Linked DNA regions of Desulfurobacterium sp. TC5-1. Each later gene encodes a partner of the first gene's protein in a complex. Links are inferred from orthologs where the notes say so. Each region holds a gene or a part of one and is shown on either strand. Other genes may lie near its edges. The genes, in order: tig and rpsG.

What was found.
Region 2: the proteins of tig (region 1) and rpsG are in contact, whole or in part, in a crystal structure (PDB 3GTY), measured with the Thermotoga maritima proteins. The link is inferred for Desulfurobacterium sp. TC5-1 from one-to-one orthologs. Residues at the interface, in WP_004081061.1 of Thermotoga maritima: Glu122, Val124, Val129, Leu130, Tyr133, Glu188, Gly259, Ile262, Tyr263, Glu266, Ser270, Glu273, Gln274, Glu277, Arg308, Gln311, Ile312, Ser315, Tyr316, Glu325, Arg329, Arg336, Leu363, Phe366, Trp367, Arg373, Leu377, Arg381, Leu384, Glu387; in WP_004081843.1 of Thermotoga maritima: Lys34, Lys52, Lys55, Glu59, Arg62, Gln63, Glu66, Asn67, Lys69, Val71, Arg95, Ala109, Lys110, Lys111, Gly112, Arg113, Pro114, Glu117, Glu121, Ile124, Ala125, Tyr127, Asn128, Asn129, Thr130, Gly131, Lys135, Asp139, Arg142, Met143.

Annotation. Positions count from the first base shown.
Region 1 is NZ_ATXC01000002.1:4,692-7,816, reverse strand. Bases 247-3,049 are described here. They hold tig (trigger factor), read left to right. Parts: upstream 247-903; coding sequence 904-2,196; downstream 2,197-3,049. Other genes in these bases: gmk (guanylate kinase), read right to left, coding at 2,914-3,049; H153_RS0107615 (hypothetical protein), read left to right, coding at 2,443-2,907; H153_RS0107625 (argininosuccinate synthase), read left to right, coding at 247-890. In the rest of the region: more of H153_RS0107625, read left to right, coding at 1-246; more of gmk, read right to left, coding at 3,050-3,125. UniProt on the Bacillus subtilis protein: Involved in protein export. Acts as a chaperone by maintaining the newly synthesized protein in an open conformation. Functions as a peptidyl-prolyl cis-trans isomerase.
Region 2 is NZ_ATXC01000001.1:1,261,765-1,265,077, reverse strand. Bases 148-3,138 are described here. They hold rpsG (30S ribosomal protein S7), read left to right. Parts: upstream 148-1,403; coding sequence 1,404-1,874; downstream 1,875-3,138. Other genes in these bases: fusA (elongation factor G), read left to right, coding at 1,909-3,138; rpsL (30S ribosomal protein S12), read left to right, coding at 1,004-1,384; H153_RS0106630 (glycosyltransferase), read left to right, coding at 148-899. Also shown: more of H153_RS0106630, read left to right, coding at 1-147; more of fusA, read left to right, coding at 3,139-3,313.

The DNA.
Region 1 (3,125 bases):
ACAAAGTTGGTGCCGATTATGTTGCTCACGGTTCGACGGGGAAAGGTAACGATCAGGTGAGGTTCGAGGCTTCTGTCTGGGCACTTGATCCTGATATTGAAGTTCTTGCACCTGTTAGAGAGTGGGAGTTTAAATCAAGGGATGAAGAGATTGAGTACGCTGCAAAGCATGGAATTCCCGTTGTAGCCACTAAGGAAAAACCCTATTCTTACGACAGAAACCTATGGGGTGTTGCGATAGAGTCGGGTCCCCTTGAAGACCTTGAGACAGAACCCCCTGAAGATGCTTTCGTTCTTACGACTTCACCACTTAAGGCACCTGACGAGCCTGAGTATGTTGAGATTGAGTTTAAGGAGGGAACGCCTGTTGCACTTAACGGAAAAGTTTATTCTGAGCTGTGGAAGCTTATATGGGATTTAAACGAGATTGCCGGTAGGCACGGTTTCGGAAGAATTGATATGGTTGAGAACAGACTGGTGGGAATTAAAACGAGGGAAGTTTACGAATCACCTGCCGGTCTTATGCTTATAAGGGCTTATGATGAGCTTGAGAGTATCGTTCTTGACAGATTCACATATCACTATAAGATTACTCACATCAAACATCCTTACGCAGAAGTTGTTTACAACGGATTGTGGTTCACAACGTTGAGGGAATCCCTTGATGCATTTAATAACAATATAGCTAAGCTTATTACCGGTAAAGTTAGATTTAAGCTTTTCAAAGGTAATGCCACCGTTGTCGGAAGAAGTGCAGAGAAGTCTATGTATCTTGAAGACTTAGCAACATATAGTCCGAAAGATGCTTTTGATCACAAGGCCGGAGCTGCCTTTACTAAGGTGTGGAGTTTACCTTTGAAAGTTGCCGGAAGAGTTAGAAGAAAATCCTAAGGAGGAACTATAAATGGCTTGCACGTTGAACAAGAGAGAGGGAGTTGTTTACGAGGCTAAAATTTCTTTTGAGCCTGAGAAAGTTGAGAAGGAAGTAAATGAGATCTGCAAGGAGATAAGGAAGAGTGCCAAGATTCCCGGTTTTAGACCCGGGAAGGCACCGGTAAACATAATAAAGAAGCAGTATAAGGATCTTATAGAAGAAAATCTTGTAAGAGCTCTTGTTCCAGAAGAGCTTGACAGTGCGATAAAGGATGCAGGTTTAACTGTAATATCGGAACCTCTAATAGAGGAGCTGAACTTTGATGATAAGAAGAACACTCTAAATTGTGTTGTTGTTTTCGAAGTTAAACCGGAAATTGATATTAAGCCTGAAGATTATAAAGGAGTGAAGGTTACAAAAACTGTAAGAAAGATAACTGATAAAGATGTTGAGAAGGTTGTAGAATCTCTTTTAAACAGAGAGGCTAAATTTGAAGAGGTTGACAGACCTGTAGAAAAAGGTGATCTTGTAGAGCTTGAATACACGGCGATTATTGATGGTGAAGAGAAGAGCGGTAACGTTGTTGCTGTTACTGGAGAAAATCAGCTCTGGCCTGAAGTTGATGAGGCAATTGTAGGTAAAAAGAGAGGTGATGAAGGTGAAGTTTCCTTTAGAGCTGCAGAAGATGAAAAGTATGGAGATGCTGCAGGAAAAGATGTTACGCTTAAGTTCAAAGTTCTTTCTGTAAAGGCGAAGAACCTTCCTGAGCTTAACGATGAGTTTGCCAAAAAGTTTGGTGCTGAATCTGTTGAGGACCTCAAGAAAAAGATAAGAGAAGATCTTGAAAAAGCTGAAGCGGACAGGCAGCAGGAAGAGGTTGAAGATAAGATAGTTGAAGAACTTCTTAAGAAGGTGGATATCCCTGTTCCCGTGTCTTTACTTAAGATGGAAATACAGGCCCAGGCTGAGAATCAGATAATGAGGCTTGCGCAGTTTGGGGTTGATGTTAAGCAGATTTCACCACAAACAATAGCAGAGATGGTTAAGCCTACTGCAGAGAAGACGGTAAAGGTTAAACTCCTCCTTGAGAAGATTGCAGAGCTTGAAGGAATAGAGGTTACAGATGAAGATGTTGAAAAAGAGATAGAAAGACTTGCGGATATGGCTTTTGGCGGTGATACTGTTTTAGCAAGGCAATCTCTTGAAGAGAGAGGGCTTCTTCCTATGGTAAGGCAGGATGTTTTAAGGCAAAAGGCTCTCGATAAACTTATTGAGCTTGCTGAAATTAAAGAAGTAGAGGCTGACGCGGAAAGTAAGGAATAATAAAAATTAACGTTTGGAAAGTTGTTTTACCCCCTGCATTGCAGGGGGTTTTTATTTTTGTTTAAGTTTTTCTTAATGATTTTGTTTGCTAAATTTCTAATGCAGCGCTATATTCAATGACAGCAAATGTTCTTGATATTAAATGGCAGGGGGATAAAAAGATAAGCTGTTGAAAATTTCTTAACCGATTGGTATTATTTTGAATATAGTTTATAAGGTTATTTTTAACCGTTATAAGGAGAAAGAATGAAAGTTATCTGTGTGGCACTTTTCCTGGTTTTTACTTTTGTAGCTCCATCGTTTGCGGATCCTAAGCCTCTTGGTTTTGAACTTGGGAAGGCATCTTATTCTCAAATGGCAAGTAAATATGAGATGGTAAAGGAGAAACCTTTACCGGGTATGGATGTAGATGTTTATGAGATTAATCCTAAAAGTACCGGTTTGAGGTATATTGAAAAAGTAACGGCAATTTTTAATAAAAAGTCGCTACTAATGTCAGTAATAATGATTTATCCTCGAACATATTTTGATTCTCTTTACAGGCAACTTGTTTCAAAGTATAAAGTGATTTATTCTCACCTTCCAGTGGTTGGAACGAAGTATGTGAGGTTTATAGATGGAAATACGATTATTATTCTGAAACAGCCGTATCTAAAATACACAACAACAGTTATCTACGTTCGTAAAGAACTTTTAGTACCGCCACGCTAACGGTTATTAAGTATTTAGCAGCTGGAGCATCTCTCTGTCATTTATGAGTTCGGAAAAGTGCTCTTTTACTCTTTGGGTTTTCCACCTTTCAGCAGTTACAATTGATTTAAGCTTTTCAAAAGCCTCTTGAAGCCTATCATTTATTATGATGTAGTCATATCTGGTTGCAAGACTTAATTCCCTTCTTGCTATTAGTAACCTCTTTTCAATTGTTTCCT
Region 2 (3,313 bases), on another replicon or contig:
GAAGACTTTATCCCTACAGGAATCTCTATAAGATAATAGCGGAAGGAAATTACGATGTTGTTGTTCCAAATTCTTCAAGTGCGTTTAATTTTATCCTTCCTTTCTGGAGATTTTTGAGAAAGCGTCCAAAGCTTGTTGCTATGAGACGTTCTGGTTTTATTCCGTCCTTCTTTTCTGCAAAGTTAAAATACAATCTTGCCGATGCGATTGTTGTTGTTTCAAAGGATGTAGCTAAGGCATTGAGGGAGAAAAACTTTTTTCCAGATAGGCTTCATGTTATAGAGAGTGGAATAGATCTTTCACGTTTTTACCCTTCAGATGAGTATAGATTAGCTGTAAGAGAGGTGTTTGGAATATCGGAAGATGAAAAATTGTTTGTTAACGTTGCAAACTGGCTTCCTTATAGGAAGGGTCAGGACATACTGCTGAAGGCATTTTCAAAGGTTGCGGGACAAAACTGGAAATTGATGCTTGTTGGACACAATACCGATTCGGAAGATGCAAAAAGGATGGTGAAAGACTTTGGGCTGGAAGGAAAGGTTGTTCATGCTGGTTTCAGGACAGATGTAGAAAAGATTCTACAGGCGGCCGATTTTTTTGTTCTTTCATCTCGTTCTGAAGGAATAGCCGGGGCACTTCTGCAGGCCATGGCTTCTGGAAAGGTTGTCATTTCAACCCTTGCTGGAGGAATTGGGGAATATTTAAAGGATGGAGTAAACGGTTTTGCGTCACCGATAGAAGATGTTGATGGTTTGGCAGGGGCTATGAAAAGAGCAGTTGTGCTTGGTAGAAAAGAATATGAAGTGATTGCTAATAGAGCGGTGGAAACAGCAAAAAAGTATTCTATAGAAGAAACCGGAAAGAAGTGGAAAGATCTAATTGAATCTTTGTGCCGTTGAAAATTTACAGATGATTTAATAAATTTTCAGCGGGATAGTATCCCTTGACAATTGGTGTTCTATTTGCTTATATTCAAGCGCCAAACTATATAGGAGGAGATAGTATGCCCACAATTAATCAGCTTGTGAGAAAGGGGCGTGAAAAGAAAATTAAACGCTCAAAGGCACCCGCGCTTCAGGGTAATCCCCAGAAGAGGGGCGTTTGTGTAAGGGTATTTACCACCACGCCCAAGAAGCCTAACTCAGCTCTTCGTAAAGTTGCAAGGGTAAGGCTCTCAAACGGAATAGAAGTAACTGCTTACATTCCGGGTATCGGTCACAACCTTCAGGAGCACTCAGTTGTTCTTGTAAGGGGTGGAAGAACAAAAGACCTTCCAGGTGTTCGTTATAAGATTATTCGTGGTGCTCTTGACGCTGCTGGCGTTGAGGGGAGAAGACAGTCAAGGTCTAAGTACGGGACAAAGAGACCAAAAGAGAAAAAATAATTTTTAGGAGAGGAAAGGCATGCCAAGGAAAGGACCAGTTCCACCAAGAGAAATAATTCCTGACCCTGTTTACGGTGATAAGCTTGTGGCAAAGCTTATCAACAAGGTTATGAAGGATGGGAAAAAGAGCGTGGCTGAAAAGATAGTTTACGGCGCTTTTGACATTATCAAGGAAAAGCTTGGAGAAGATCCTCTTGCCGTATTTCACAAAGCAGTAGAAAACGTAAAACCTATTATGGAAGTACGTCCACGCCGTGTTGGTGGTGCCACATATCAGGTACCTATGGAAGTAAGACCAGAAAGACAGATTCACCTTGCACTTAAGTGGATCGTGGACGCTGCACGTGCTCGTTCTGAGCGCGGAATGGTTAACAGACTTGCAAATGAGCTTATTGATGCTTACAACCAGAAAGGTGGTGCGTTCAAGAAGAGAGAAGACACCCACAGAATGGCAGAAGCTAACAAGGCATTTGCACACTACAGGTGGTAATTTTTAAAGATCAAACGAATTAATGGAGGCCGTTGTGAGTAAGGCTGCAAAGAATATTAAAGTTCCTCTTGATAAAGTAAGGAACATAGGAATTATCGCCCACATTGACGCTGGAAAGACAACAACGACCGAGCGTATCCTTTACTATACAGGAAGGATTCATAAGATTGGTGAAGTTCACGAAGGCGCCGCTGAGATGGACTGGATGGAGCAGGAAAAGGAAAGAGGTATTACCATTACCTCCGCTACAACAACCTGCTTCTGGAGAAATCACAGGATTAACATCGTTGACACACCGGGACACGTTGATTTTACAATTGAGGTTGAGCGTTCTTTGAGGGTTCTTGACGGTGCCGTTACAATTCTCTGTTCTGTTGGTGGTGTTCAGCCTCAGACAGAAACTGTATGGAGACAGGCAGATAAATATAAGGTTCCAAGGATTATCTTCGTAAACAAGATGGACAGAATCGGTGCTGACTTCTTCCAGGTTGTTAATGATGTTGAAGAGAAGCTTGGAGCCAAACCAGTTCCTCTTCAAATACCTGTTGGCGCTGAAGAGAACTTTAAAGGTGTTGTTGATCTTGTAACAATGAAGGCGATTATATGGGAAGAGGAGACTCTTGGTGCCAAGTATCATGAAGAAGAGATTCCTGAAGATTTAGTTGATATAGCAGAAGAGTACAGAGAAAAGCTTCTTGAGGCTCTTGCTGATGTAGATGAAGAAATAATGATGAAGTACCTTGAAGGTGAAGAGATATCACCTGAGGAGATAAAGGCTGCAATTAGAAAAGGTACTCTTGAAATTAAGTTTTTCCCGATGCTCTGCGGTTCCGCTTTCAAAAACAAAGGTGTTCAGCCTCTTCTTGATGCAGTAGTTGATTATCTCCCTTCACCTCTTGATGTTCCTCCTATTAAGGGGATTAATCCTAATACAGGTGAAGAAGAAGAGAGACACGCATCATACGATGAGCCGTTCTCAGCACTTGCGTTTAAGATCCTTACAGACCCTTATGTTGGTCAGCTAACATTTATCAGGGTTTACTCTGGTTTAATGGAGTCCGGTTCTTACGTATACAACGCAACAAGAGGTAAGAAAGAAAGACTTGCAAGAATTCTCCGTATGCATGCAAACAAAAGGGAAGAAATTCCGGTGCTTGGTGCCGGTGATATCGCTGCAGCCGTTGGTTTAAGAGAGACCTATACAGGTGATACACTCTGCGATCCAGATCATCCAATTATCCTTGAGGCTATGGAGTTCCCAGAACCTGTTATATCTGTTGCTGTTGAGCCAAAAACAAAGGCAGACCAGGAAAAACTCTCAATTGCTCTTCAAAAGCTTGCTAAGGAAGACCCATCTTTCAGAGTTTCAACAGATCACGAAACAGGACAGACGATAATCTCCGGTATGGGTGAACTTCACCTTGAGATTATCGTTGACA